Regions from separate parts of the Neobacillus sp. MER 74 genome, predicted to be linked through region 2. Evidence: a T-box and tRNA genes for the amino acid it is inferred to sense, from the RefSeq annotation. Region 2 holds a T-box; the other holds one or more tRNA genes.
The links. A T-box is a leader RNA that pairs with one kind of tRNA and senses whether it is charged. The one in region 2 lies ahead of serS (serine--tRNA ligase), so its partner is inferred to be a tRNA-Ser.
Positions count from the first base shown of each region.

Region 1 (8,463 bases), on a different contig from region 2:
AAGTAGTAAGAAGAGTAACTTTACAACAGGATTCATCTTAAAGATGATAATTGAGGGAAATATAATGCTTGTCATTGAAAATGATTGGTTAAAGGTAAGTATAGTAATAAATGGAGCAGAAGTACGAGAAGTGAAGCATAAGAAAAATGGGCTAGACTATATGTGGACAGGGGATAACGCTTACTGGGGTCGAGTCTCTCCGGTCTTGTTTCCAATTGTTGGACGGTTAAAAGGGGATCAGTATCAACTGGATGGTCATACCTATAAGATGTCACAACATGGCTTTTTGCGTGACGTTGAATTTGATGTAGAAGAGCAGACAGATACAACTGTCTCATTTGTGTTTGTGTCTGCTGGACGCTTCAAACAAGTTTATCCTTACGAATTCAAAGCAATCATTCGTTATGTACTCAAAAAAGACTCCCTAATAGTTCAGTGGGAAATCGTGAATGAAAACAAGGAAGAAATGTATTTTTCCATTGGTGCTCATCCTGCATTTAAGATTCCGCTTGTAGAAAATGAAACCATTGAGGATTACCGTTTACATTTTACTCCTGCAGCAAATAACAATGTTATGGAATACGAGCTAAAGGATTCTCTGATCCACGAAAGAGGAAATGCAAGTGATATTTCAACGATGCAGCTCACGCCCTCCTTATTTGCCCATGATGCTCTCGTCTACAGCAATATTGATCAAATTACATTGGAGTCTAAAAAATCAGGTCATGGAATCGAAGTATGGTTCGAAAAATTCCCGTTTGTTGGAATTTGGTCGAAATATAATGACACTACTGATACAATCGCGCCGTTTGTTTGCATAGAGCCTTGGTACGGAATTGCAGATACGTATCATACATCTGGGAACATGAAGGAAAAGCTGGGTGTGAATAAGCTTGAAGCAGGAGCAACATTCCTGGCTGAATATAAAATGAAGTTTAAATAACAGTCGAAAGGGGATTGCCTTTTGGTTGCTAAGTATTAAATGATAAAGTTAGGCTTCCATCCAATCTTATTTAAGTGAACGCTCATAGACTACTTTGACTTTAAGTGAAAGGAGGATAGTAATGTACTACATTATTTTGCATCACTACCATCCGTGGTATCAACCCATAGTAGTTCCATTCATTCCTCCACCACCTGTCCCGCCAGCAGCTGTTACCTACCGGGATATGTTGAATGGATTTCGGTAATCGGTAAAAATAGGTCTTTTGAACTACCAAAATTTACATCTATCTTCCAAATGGAATCGATGATATATTTGTCTTGTAAGTTCTTAACTCAACTGACGCGAAACTTTTATTACAGAGAAGTACTCAAGCGGCTGAAGAGGCGCCCCTGCTAAGGGTGTAGGTCGGGTAACCGGCGCGAGGGTTCAAATCCCTTCTTCTCTGCCATTATATTATGGGGATGTCTTGGTATCGACAGGGATTGTTTGAGCTTATATGGCGAGTCGAGGGATTCGGCCTCGTAAAAACGATAAAGCCTATAACTGGCAAACAAAACAACAACTTCGCTTTCGCTGCCTAATAACAGTCGATCGCGGTTCCTCCCTCCATTGTCCATGTGGTAGGGTAAGGGACTCATTCTAAGTGGACTACGCCGGATTCCACCGTCTGAGGATGAAGGAAGAGACGAACCAGACTAGCTGCTTCCATGCCTGTCAGTAGGCTAACGAAGTAAGTGAAATCAATTCTACTGACTACACTCGTAGAAGTATAAGTGCCAAGATCTTTGCACACGGGTTCAACTCCCGTCATTTCCACTAAAACAACAACCTTTTTATACCGCAGTAGGTAAGTGGCAGTCCATTCGGCATTTAACCGATCGGTCGTAGGTTCGAGTCCTACCTGCGGAGTTTAGTCCAACAAAGACACTAGGAAACTGGTCAGGGCGGGAACGCAGCAGCCATAACTAGTGAAATTGTGTGGGCTAGTACATAATCCTAAAAAGCTCAAAACGCTAAATTCCATTTTAATATGGGGTTTAGCGTTTTTTTTTAACAATTTGTTATAAAAAGTTGTGAAACCACTACTCACTACTTACACTAACGCTGCAACAGTATTTTTTGGTTTTTAGAATATAATCTTTAAAAAGGAATGCTCTTTTCGTATCCAATTAAAAGGAAGTAAATGGTATTATTGTATTAGAGATGGCTGCTCTTCTATTATAGGTGTAGAAAGCTTTAATAAAGGAGTTGTATAAAATGAATGAAAATAATGGTACAGAAATAAAACGCTCTTCAAAAGCAGAAAACATTCTATCTCAGATCCATAGTAAAACTAAGCTTGGCGACTTACGAAAAATCGCGAAGGACATAAAAAAAGATCACGAACTAGCTATGGAACTTTGGTCAACCGAAGAGTTTTTGCCCAGACTATTAGCAATCTTAATTATGGACAAAAAAATTCTTTCACAAGATGTGCTAAATAAGCTTGATAAGGATATGCAGACTCACACTTTTGATGAGCGAAATAACTTAATGGAATGGTTAATGGCTAATCAGCTCACCAAAGACAAGAAGAAAATTGCATTGATGGAGTCATGGCAAAATAGTCCATCTGCACTTCAAAGGCGAGCTTTCTGGTATTATCAAGGGCGATTGAGATGGACTGGACAAACACCGCCTGATAACACCGCATACTTGCTATCTGCAATAGAAGCTAATATCACGCAGGAAGAACCAGAAGTTCAATGGGCTATGAATTTCACCACAGGCTGGATAGGCGTTTATGATGAAAAGAATCGTGAACGTTGTATTAAACTTGGTGAAAAAACGGGTCTTTACAAAGATGAAAAAGTATCAAAAGGATGTACTCCTAACTATTTGCCGGAGTTCATTACAATTGAAGTTAACAAACGACATAATAATTAGTTACCTCTGAAAAATTTATTAGGGTTTCATGCAAAATATAAAGGAATTCAAAACCTCTATGTGCAATGCGTATCCCTCAAATAAGAGACATGCTTAGGTTTGTTTAGGACAAAATATATTTATCACATGCGTAAGTGGAAAGTAATGTAGCAGTAGTGAAAGATCGTTTGTTGAAAAAACATAATTTTGAGAAACAGTTTGAATAAAGGTAAAAACTGATGAGGAATTGCTAAATGTTCAACGAAAGAGGGATAGGATGAAACTTTTGGGAAATACAGTACTGATTACTGGCGGGGCAGCAGGAATAGGGTTGGCTTTTGCAGAGAGATTCATAAAAGCAGGCAATAAGGTCATTGTTTGCGGCAGACGTGAAACAAAGCTCCAGGAAGCAAAGGATAAATATCCTGAACTGATCACACGCGTTTGTGATGTCACCAAAGAATCTGATCGGATTGCTTTGTTCAACTGGGTTACAAGCGAGCACCCCGATGTGAACGTGCTTGTTAACAATGCGGGCATTCAGCAGCGTTACCATGTTCTTAAAACGAACGTAATGGAAGATTGGAGCTATTACAGTCAAGAAATAGCCTCCAACATCGAGGCGCCATTCCATTTTTGCCTGCTTTTTGCCCCGTATTTCGCTAAAAAAGACTATGGAGCTATCCTCAATGTATCATCTGGTTTAGCCTTTACTCCAATGGCGATCGCCCCGATTTATTCAGCTACGAAAGCGGCGGTTCATTCATTTACAATGAGTTTACGGCATCAGCTGGAAGATACGGCCATTGAGGTGGTCGAAGTTGCGCCGCCGGCAGTGAATACCGATTTAGGCGGGGTTGGCCTGCATACCTTTGGCACTCCTGTCGATGAATTTGCCGATGCAATATTTAAAGGCCTCGAAGCAGGAAAATCAGAAATTGGTTACGCCCGTTCAGAAAAAGCGATAAGGATGTCCCGAGATGACATTGATGAGACAGTAAAAGGGATGTACACCATTATGAAAGACACAATTCTATAATAACGAAAGGAGCTATCTATATGGGTAGCTCTTTATTTTTAATGAAACTCTGAATACATCTGATTGATAAGAACAACGGTGCATTCACTATTGGTTATTGCCTATATGTTAGATCTATTTTAATTATAATAATATATATCGTAAAAAATAATCGATATATCAATTGCTTTGTATCTCTATATCGCGGAAAGAGGTTTAATCTCCATTGAGGAACAGCCAGATCTTAATTGGCCGTGTAAAGTAATAGAACAAATGAATAAGAAAAGGGGTTACCAATAATCATAATGGTATACTTTTCCTTATTTGTTTTTCTAAACAATTTGAACCGAATGTTATATCTGCTATGATCAACCTTATAATGCAGCTTTTGCTTAAAAAATCGTAAAAAAAACCGAGCGAAAAGAAGGTGAAAATATGAGTGTAATTCTAGCACTGTTAGCAGCTTTATTTGCTTCCTTAACTAGCATTTTAGCTAAAATGGGTATGGGAAATGTAAATTCCAACTTAGCCACAGCGATAAGAACCGTCATTGTATTAATAATGGCTTATATCGTTGTTCTAATTACGGGGCAGCTTCACACACTCTCGCTGATTTCTAATAAAGCACTGACATTTATTTTACTATCAGGAGTTTCGACTGGGTTATCATGGTTGTTTTTCTTTAAAGCACTTGCATTAGGGGACGTTTCCAAAGTTGTTCCTATCGATAAATCAAGTGTGGTATTAACCATCCTATTATCTATTTTAGTCTTAGGTGAGGAAGCTGTCCCCAATATTATTGCAGGGGGAGCCCTTATTGCTATTGGTACTTTTACTTTAATTGGAAAAAATGAAGAGAAGAAACGATTTACTGGTTCACATACTTACATAATCTATGCTATTTTCGGTGCAATATTTGCAGCATTAACAACCATTTTAGCGAAAATAGGGATAGAAGATGTCGATTCTAATGTTGCTACCTTTTTGAGAACAATCGTTATTTTCATATTTGCCTGGGCGATCGTGTTTTTTCAAGGAAAACATAAGGACATGAAACAAATTTCAAAGAAAAGTTATCTCTTTTTAATTTTATCAGGTGTAGCGACAGGATTATCCTGGTTATGTTATTTCGCTGCTCTATCCATTGGTAAAGCGTCTGTGGTTGCTCCAATTGATAAGTTTAGTGTGGTAATAACCATGATCTTGGGTTTTGTTATATTAAAAGAAAAAGCAACAAAGAATACAATAATAGGTGGAATTATCATTACAATAGGAACTGTTTTTCTGATTTTATAAATCTCCATCATGAAAGATTGCAAACTCCTTCGCTTTATGAAGGGTGGAGGCTAATTTTTGCAAAGAGAGTATAAAAAAAAAGTAATGGAGCTCTGACCCCCATTACTTTTTTTATGTTTTACACGTGTTTAATAACTTTTTAATAGCTCTTTATCTAATTCACGAACTTTATCATAGGAAGGTACCAATTTTTCTGGTACCAGCGTTCTTCCAAAATCCCAGGCATTGTTTTCGATTTTCGCAAGAAATTCTGCTTTTTCATCCTCCTTAAAATACTTTAACACCCGTAAATCATGTTTGTTGTTCTTAAGCGCTAAATGATAACCAAGCTGACGATAGAGAATCAGTTTAACACAGTCTTCATCGGTCTCCTTAATTTTGAAGTTAATATTCGCTATGTATCCATTAATTTTTAAGTAGTTAAATTTAAGCATATTCGTAGATATATTAAAACTCATTGGTGCGGGCAGGGTATTGTTAAATTCATAATCAATTGTTATGTTGTGCTCTTGTAATGTATCCTCAATTATTTTCTCAATATCCCTTATATAAAGCATCTTATCGACACGACCTTTCAAAATCTTCTATATTTTATTTTTATGAAATGAAGGTGGAAAGTAAATCCTTCTTTTTTCCTTTGGACTTTAATCCTAGTGCATTTAAGCTGAGTACGAAAAAATTAAAATTAGACTTCGCTATCATATAGCCCTTCCAAACAATATAAAAATGGGGATCCATGATGATAATTTTAAATGGAAGGGGACTACTTTTATTTTAACAAAATAACATTATAGAAAGGGTGGGTAGTAATGAAAAAATTTACGTTTATCATAATTAGTTTCATTTTTATTGTGATAACAGGCTGCAGTACAAATAATTTGATATCAAGCGATCTACTTCCAAATCATTTACTAACATAATTGAAAGGAGAACGCTTCTTTGTTCAACCTCGGATGTGTCTCCTTTTCCTTATTTGCTTTTAAAGGTCATTAAGTAGCTAAAATATAGGAATTATTTGATTAGGAGATTTTTCCTATTTTTATAATATTTTATATTTTCAGAAATGTAAGTGTTTACATTTGGAGAGGCAGCCTTTAATATACTTAATAAAGACACTGGAAAAAGTATCCTCACCATATTTTCTATAAATTTACCAATTATCAGTGTAATTTCTGCAAAAATTTTGACAAACTTTATAAAGACACTGGAAAAAGAAAGTCAGAGGTGTAGGGAATGCGGAGAACAGGCGATTTAAAACTAATGCAAGAATTGAATAGGTCAATCATTTTGGACACGATCCGAAAACATGGACCGATTTCGAGAAGTGACATTGCCAAATTAATTAACATAAGTCCAACCACAGTCACTTCCGCAGTAAACGAACTTATAAATGAAGGGGTTGTGCGGGAAGATGGGATTGGTACTTCCAATGGAGGAAGAAAGCCAGTATTGCTTCGGTTCGATCCCAATACAAAGTACATCATTGGCGTGTCGATTTCAAATTCGTTTATTAAAATTTCAGAGATGAATTTGGAAGGGAACATTTTACGCAAGGAAATCCATTCGACCAATTATCAACAAGGGGAAGAAATCATTAACCTGACCTTAACAATTATCCAACAGTTTCTCCACTCAATGGAAAATCTCGAGGATTGTGAGGGAATCTCTATTATCACACCGGGGATTGTGGATGCAAGAAGGGGAATTATTTCCTACAATACCAAACTAAAACTCTATGATATTCCTTTAAAGAAAATGGTGGAACAACGATTTGGTCTGCCGACTTATTTAGACAATGATACCAATGCCTTTGTTTTGGCAGAAAATTACTTCGGTTCCTTCGGTCAGTATAAAGATTTAGTTTATATCACCATTGGTGATGGCGTAGGATCAGGAATCATGCTGAATGGAAAAATTATCAGAGGATATAAAGGCAGTGCAGGTGAGCTTGGTCATACCAGCATTGTGAAGGGTGGCCAAAAATGTGAATGCGGCAATGAAGGCTGCTTAGAGAATTATGTGAATTGGCCTGCCATTTACTCCAAAATTGTGACAGCCCTGATGAGCCGAGGGAAGGAAACCATGATCAAGGATCTGGTAGGAGAGGATCTGAATCGGATTACGCCAGCAGTATTTGTACAAGCATTAAAAGAGGGAGATCCTTTATGTCTGCAAATTTTGGACGAAATCGTGTCACATCTTGCCTCAGGTATTATTAATACCATTCATCTCCTCAACCCAGAAGTCATCATTCTTAGCGGTGAAATCGTACAGGAAAGTGATTTATTTGTAGACTTGCTCAAAAGCTGTGTAAGTAAGAAGGTGATCCCGATTCTGAAAGAAGAGGTCAATATTCAGCCAACCTCCCTTGGAGCCGAGTTCGAAATGCTCGGGGCCGCAGCGATCATCTTACAAGAAAAATATCAATTTACCATTTAGACGCGGATAGAGGCGCATTTTAGGGGGTGATGGAGAAAAGTAAAAAACTTTCTACATCTGTGATATGTAGTCGCTAAACGACAACATGAAACCGCTGATAATTGTGATAAACTTCTGGTTTTATCATCTTTAATAGTTTCATAAGGACCAAATGATGCGAGGGGGATAAAAAATGAAAAAGTTGAGGTTACTAGTTCACCTATTGTTAATCATTGCCATTGTTGCTATGTCTGCCTGCTCAAACACACAGAGCAGCGGGAAAGAAAAGAAGACGCTTGAAGTAGCTTTATGGGATAAAAATGTCAGTCCTGCGGTAGATAAATCAATCGAAGCATTTAAGAAGCAGCATCCAGATATGAAGGTCAATGTTACCTACACACCTTGGGAGGATTATTGGACCAAGCTGAAAACTAGTATCGGAGGCGGAAAAGGTCCGGATGTTTTCTGGATGAATGGACCGAACTTCTATCAATATACTTCCTCAGGATTTATCAAAGATCTAGAACCTTTTATTAAAAAAGATAGTGAGTATAAAAAGGAAAATTATTTCCCTGCCGTTGTAGATTTATATACGTATGAAGGAAAGCTTTTTGCGGCTCCTTATTTCATCGACTCGGTCGGACTGTATTACAATAAAAAGATTTTCGATGACGCAGGGGTTCCATACCCAGATGAAAACTGGACGTGGGATGATATTGAAAAGGTTGGCTCGAAGCTATCGAATAAAGAAAAGGGTATTTATGGGTATTCTGCAGACATCAAGACAAGCCAATCCGTTTATTACGATCTGATGCACCAAGCTGGTGGATACGTGATCAGCGAGGATAAAAAGAAGTCTGGATTTGATTCTCCACAATCA
Region 1 covers NZ_JAMAUV010000007.1:232,549-241,011, reverse strand. Annotated here, with positions in the region: gene M3610_RS14610 (aldose 1-epimerase family protein) at 65-943, shown strand; gene M3610_RS28015 (hypothetical protein) at 1,065-1,190, shown strand; tRNA gene M3610_RS14605 (tRNA-Ser) at 1,304-1,394, shown strand; RNA gene ssrA (transfer-messenger RNA) at 1,404-1,765, shown strand; tRNA gene M3610_RS14595 (tRNA-Lys) at 1,784-1,855, shown strand; RNA gene ffs (signal recognition particle sRNA small type) at 1,854-1,939, shown strand; gene M3610_RS14585 (DNA alkylation repair protein) at 2,204-2,872, shown strand; gene M3610_RS14580 (SDR family oxidoreductase) at 3,129-3,890, shown strand; gene M3610_RS14575 (EamA family transporter) at 4,305-5,165, shown strand; gene M3610_RS14570 (hypothetical protein) at 5,294-5,722, opposite strand; gene M3610_RS14565 (ROK family transcriptional regulator) at 6,399-7,604, shown strand; gene M3610_RS14560 (ABC transporter substrate-binding protein) at 7,777-8,463, shown strand, end outside.
Region 1: it has a tRNA-Ser gene. The T-box ahead of serS (serine--tRNA ligase) is inferred to sense a tRNA for this amino acid. The anticodon was not compared.

Region 2 (5,379 bases):
CGTGCACATGCTTAGCACACGGTATGGCAGCTCAAGTAATTGTAATACCTTTTCTGCATCTCGTGTCAGCTTTTCAAGCTCATCGTAAGAATCCTCAGGCTTAACAAACTTCACAAGTTCTACCTTATTAAATTGATGCTGACGAATCAAACCGCGTGTATCACGGCCCGCAGAGCCAGCCTCAGAACGGAAACATGCACTGTAAGCAGCAAAGCGGATCGGCAGGGCTTCAGCACTTAATATTTCATCGCGATGAAGATTAGTTACAGGAACTTCCGCTGTCGGAATCAAGAAGTAATCTTCGTTTTCAATCAAAAACGCATCTTCTTCAAACTTAGGAAGCTGGCCTGTTCCAGTCATACTCGCCCGGTTGACTAAATACGGCGGCAATATTTCTGTATAGCCATGCTCATCGACATGAAGATCTAACATAAAGCTCATTAACGCACGCTCTAAACGAGCACCTAGTCCTTTATAAAAGACAAAGCGGCTACCTGTTACCTTCCCGGCTCTTTCAAAATCAAGAATTCCTAGTTGATCGGCAACGTCCCAATGCGGTTTGGCTTCAAATTCAAACTCGCGCACCTTGCCCCATTGTCGTATTTCGATATTATCATCCTCAGTTTCGCCCACTGGAACACTTTCATGCGGGATATTCGGGATGCTCAACATCAAAAGTTCTAATGACTCTTCTACTACACGTAATTCATCATCAAACGTTTTAATCTTGTCACCCACCTCGCGCATTTCCTTGATCAAATGGTCAGCATCCTGCTTTTCTCGCTTTAAAGATGCAACCTGCTGTGATACCTCATTGCGGCGGCTTTTTAATTTTTCTGTTTCGACAATCAATTCGCGTCTTCTTTGGTCTAGTTCTTCAAATTGATCGAGAGCAGATAAATCTTCCCCCCGCTTTTGAAGTTTTTCTTTTACTTCTGCAAAATCAGCTCGTAACACTTTAATATCTAACATAAATATGGCACTCCTTTTTACTCATTTTATTATTTTAGACCATGCCGTGCGGTTCGCATTACCACATAAAAAACAAAAAACTCCCGCCCCTAAAACAGGGACGAGAGTTACTCGCGATACCACCCTGGTTGACAGAATAAACTGTCCACCTCAAAAAACGTTAACGGTTTCTACCGAAAGTACTTACTGATCTCAGGATGAGATGTTCCGCACCTTGCTCGAGGAGGGATTCACAAGTTTCATCCACCGGTTCACACCAGCCACCGGCTCTCTTGTAGAATGAGTCTCTTGTTACTAGTTCCTCTCATTGCTTTGATCATTATTTATGATTTTGTATTTATTAATTTACTATATATATTATCCAAAAGCAACCAATTTAAACAAATTGTTTTTGCTTAGCTTTCGTTAAAATATAAATTAAAACCATCCCTTAACAGTAGAGGAAATCCCATGAAAAACATCTCCAAAAAAGTTACCAATGCCTTTCATCATTAACACAAACCAGTTTGATTTTTCTACATCTTGTGCAGCGATCACATCAACCTTAATCGATTGTTGACCCTCTGAAGTTAAGAAACTAACCTTTTCACCATTTTTTGGTGCGATGGTTACATAACCAACTTTTTCACCCTTCTTAATTGGTGCTGTTAGCTTACCATCTTTCGTCAATTTCTTTTTATCAAGGACTAAGACTGGTTTGTAGTCTTGCTTGCTGCCATTTGGAATCATCATGCTAATGGCTGATTTTGTATAGATTTTAACCTGGTCTTCTTTTCCTTTTGTAACAGGAACCGTTTTTTGACCTTTTACTTGGTAATGCTTAGGAGTAATTTCTTCCTTTGCATAATTTGTAAAAGCATAATCTAGCATTTTTTTCGTTTCACCGAAACGCGCTTTATAACCATCATTTTTTCCGCTATCATCTTTTGCATTTTGGACAACGGTAATAAATCGTTTTCCATCTCTGCTCGCTGTCCCTGTAAAGCAGTATCCTGCAAAATCAGTTGTACCGGTTTTGAGCCCATCCATACCTTCATATCCATATACTAATGTTGGCAGCATCCAGTTCCAGTTTTGCATTACAATTCTATCATCTGTACCTTCACGAAATACCTTTTTAGGCGTGCTCGCTGTTTTTAGAACATCTGGATAATCATTAATGAGATGATAGGCTAATGTAGCCACGTCACGAGGAGACATCACATTTTCTTCTTCAGCACCAGTTCCTTCTGGTTGCTCACCATTATAATCCTTATTATTTAAGCCAGTAGAATTCACAAATTTACTATTTTTTAATCCAAGTTTCTTTGCTTTTTCATTCATCAACTTGACAAAATTCGTTTCCGAACCGGCAATGACTTCAGCAAGTGCAATGGTTGTCCCATTAGCAGAATAAATAGCCATCGCTTCATATAATTCTCGAACATTATATTTTTCACCAAGGCGTAAAGGGACATTCGATAAACCCGTTGGCTGTGAAATCTTATAAACTAGTTCACTTACCGTATATTCCTGATCCCATTTGACCTTACCGTGCTTCACGGCATCTAGTAAAAGATACTCCGTCATCATCTTTGTCATACTGGCAATCCCTAATGGACTGTCAGCATTCTTTGCATATAAAACCTTACCTGTTTGTCCATCAACTAAAATAGCTCCGTCTGCATTCACATTTAATGCTGCATCCGCCTTCGCTATATCAACACCAGCAAATAGTCCAAAAAATAAAATAAGTGCCAGCGCACTGGCCATACATTTCTGATAAAAATGTTTGTTCACTTTAACGCCCTCCATGAATTTATACACCTTGGTTATTTTAACATAAGTCAATAGCAAATCATAGACGGAGCTATGAACCATCTTATGGCTATTTTTTTCAGTTTCTAGGTATTTTTACATAAAAAACAGAGAAGTCATCGCTTCTCTGTCTTGTTGTTATAGAGAGTAATTCGGAGCCTCTTTTGTGATTTGAACATCATGTGGATGACTCTCTCTTAATCCCGCACCTGTCATTTTAATAAATTGTGCTTTTGTTCTTAATTCCTCTAGATCTTTGGTTCCGCAATAACCCATTCCGGATCTGAGTCCGCCGATAAGTTGATATACAGTCTCTGCTAAAGGCCCTTTATAAGGAATCCGTCCTTCAATTCCTTCTGGTACGAACTTTTTATTATCTTCTTGGAAATAACGGTCTTTTGATCCTTTTTCCATCGCAGCCACTGAACCCATCCCGCGATACACTTTAAAGCGGCGTCCTTGGAAAATTTCCGTCTCTCCTGGACTCTCGGTTACCCCCGCCAATAAGCTGCCCAGCATAACGGCATATCCGCCTGCTGCAAGAGCTTTGACGATATCCCCTGAGTATTTGATGCCGCCATCGGCAATGATTGTCTTGCCATGCTTCATCGCTTCTCCTGCACAATCATAAACGGCTGTAATTTGTGGAACACCTACACCGGCAACGACCCTTGTTGTACAAATCGAACCAGGTCCAATTCCTACTTTGACCACATCGGCACCAGCTTCTATTAAGGCTTTGGTTCCTTCAGCTGTTGCCACGTTCCCAGCAATAATCGTGAGTTTTGGATGAGCAGCTCTAATTTCCTTTACCATATCGAGGACACCTTTGGAATGTCCATGGGCTGTATCAAGCACAATTACATCCACATTGGCTTTTACAAGAGCTTCTACTCGTTTCATCGTATCGCTCGTTACTCCAACCGCAGCTCCAGCCAATAAACGTCCTTGACTGTCTTTCGCAGAGTTTGGAAATTCAATCACCTTTTCGATATCCTTAATTGTGATTAATCCTTTTAACTCACCCTGCTCATTAACAAGCGGTAGTTTTTCTATCTTGTAACGCTGTAGAATTTTCTCTGCCTCTTTTAATGTCGTTCCAACTGGGGCCGTCACAAGATTCTCCTTAGTCATAACGTCGGAAATTTTAAATGAATAATCTTGGATAAAGCGAAGATCCCTATTGGTGATAATCCCGATAAGCTTTTGTTCCTCTAAGTTATTAACAATTGGTACGCCGGAAATACGATATTTTCCCATTAAATGCTCCGCATCATACACTTGATGCTCAGGAGTTAGGAAAAATGGATCAGTAATAACCCCGCTTTCTGATCTCTTTACCTTCTCCACTTGCTCTGCTTGCTGCTCAATCGTCATATTCTTATGAATAATCCCTAAGCCGCCTTGCCGAGCCATTGATATGGCCATTTCAGATTCTGTTACTGTGTCCATCCCAGCACTTATGATAGGAATATTTAGCTTTACACTTGGCGATAGTTCTACTTGCAGATTTACATCTCTAGGCAATACTTCTGATTTACCAGGAATTAATAAAACATCATCAAACGTTAAACCTTCTTTTACAAACTTACTTTCCCACATTTTTCAGGCCCCCAGGAAAAAAAATATTATTTGTAGGTTATCAATTGGATAAAATACTGTCAAGGAATAAATATTAGTCTGATTCTTCTGAAAAAGGTGATATAGTCTTGGGTATTCAATATAAAGATTGGAAAAGCTTCTCTTGTTTCTTTTCGGCAGAATATTGCCAGCAATTTTTAAAAAGTTGTTATCAAAAACGGAATATCGAGAATCCAGAGCAAAAAAGCTATGAAAACTGTTATCCATTTTTATATTATCTGGAACATGGGCAAATTTATTATCAACAAGCCAGCAGTTCTCCACTTATTATTAAACCAATTTTACTTTTTTATGGTCTTGTCCATTTAATTAAGGCATGTATATTAACAATAGATCCTGCTTATCCCGAAACAACGGCTGTTTTGGCTCATGGTGTCTCAACAAGGAAAAGAAAGAAACAAAATTATCAATTCTTCCAGGATGAAGTGAAACTTCAAAAAAATGGACTTTTCCCCTTCATCTCTGAAAAATTGTTTCACATGAAACAATTGGAAGGGGAAAAAGTCATAATGGAGGAATTACTTAAGCTTATACCAGAGCTTGATGAATTATTCTTTTTACTTGAGGGGAAAAGGACATTCATTAAGGTAGAGTCCGACCATCAACAATTTCATGTGCCCGAAACCATCTTAGATCAATTCCATATGACTGAAAATCGGTTTAAGGAATTCTTGGCCTCCAAGTTTGAAAAGGGTGTGGAGTTTTCTGAGGAAGGCTTGTCTTTTCGGGTGAACCCGGCATCCTCTGTTGGAAGCTCGCCTTTGAAGTTTCATTTCGAGGAAAATTATTATGCTCTGCCCCTGAACAAGGACCATTATTTTAATTTTCCTGAGCTGCTCATTCATTATTTATTACTTTACAATTTAAGTATGATTGCTCGATATGAAACAGAGTGGTGGAGTGAGTTGACAAAAATGATGCCAAACCAGGATTATCCATTCATTTGCTCATTTCTGGATGTCACGTTAC
Region 2 covers NZ_JAMAUV010000042.1:8,639-14,017, forward strand. Annotated here, with positions in the region: gene serS (serine--tRNA ligase) at 1-972, opposite strand, end outside; T-box leader at 1,066-1,289, opposite strand; gene M3610_RS26930 (D-alanyl-D-alanine carboxypeptidase family protein) at 1,390-2,766, opposite strand; gene guaB (IMP dehydrogenase) at 2,908-4,371, opposite strand; gene M3610_RS26940 (YaaC family protein) at 4,479-5,379, shown strand, end outside.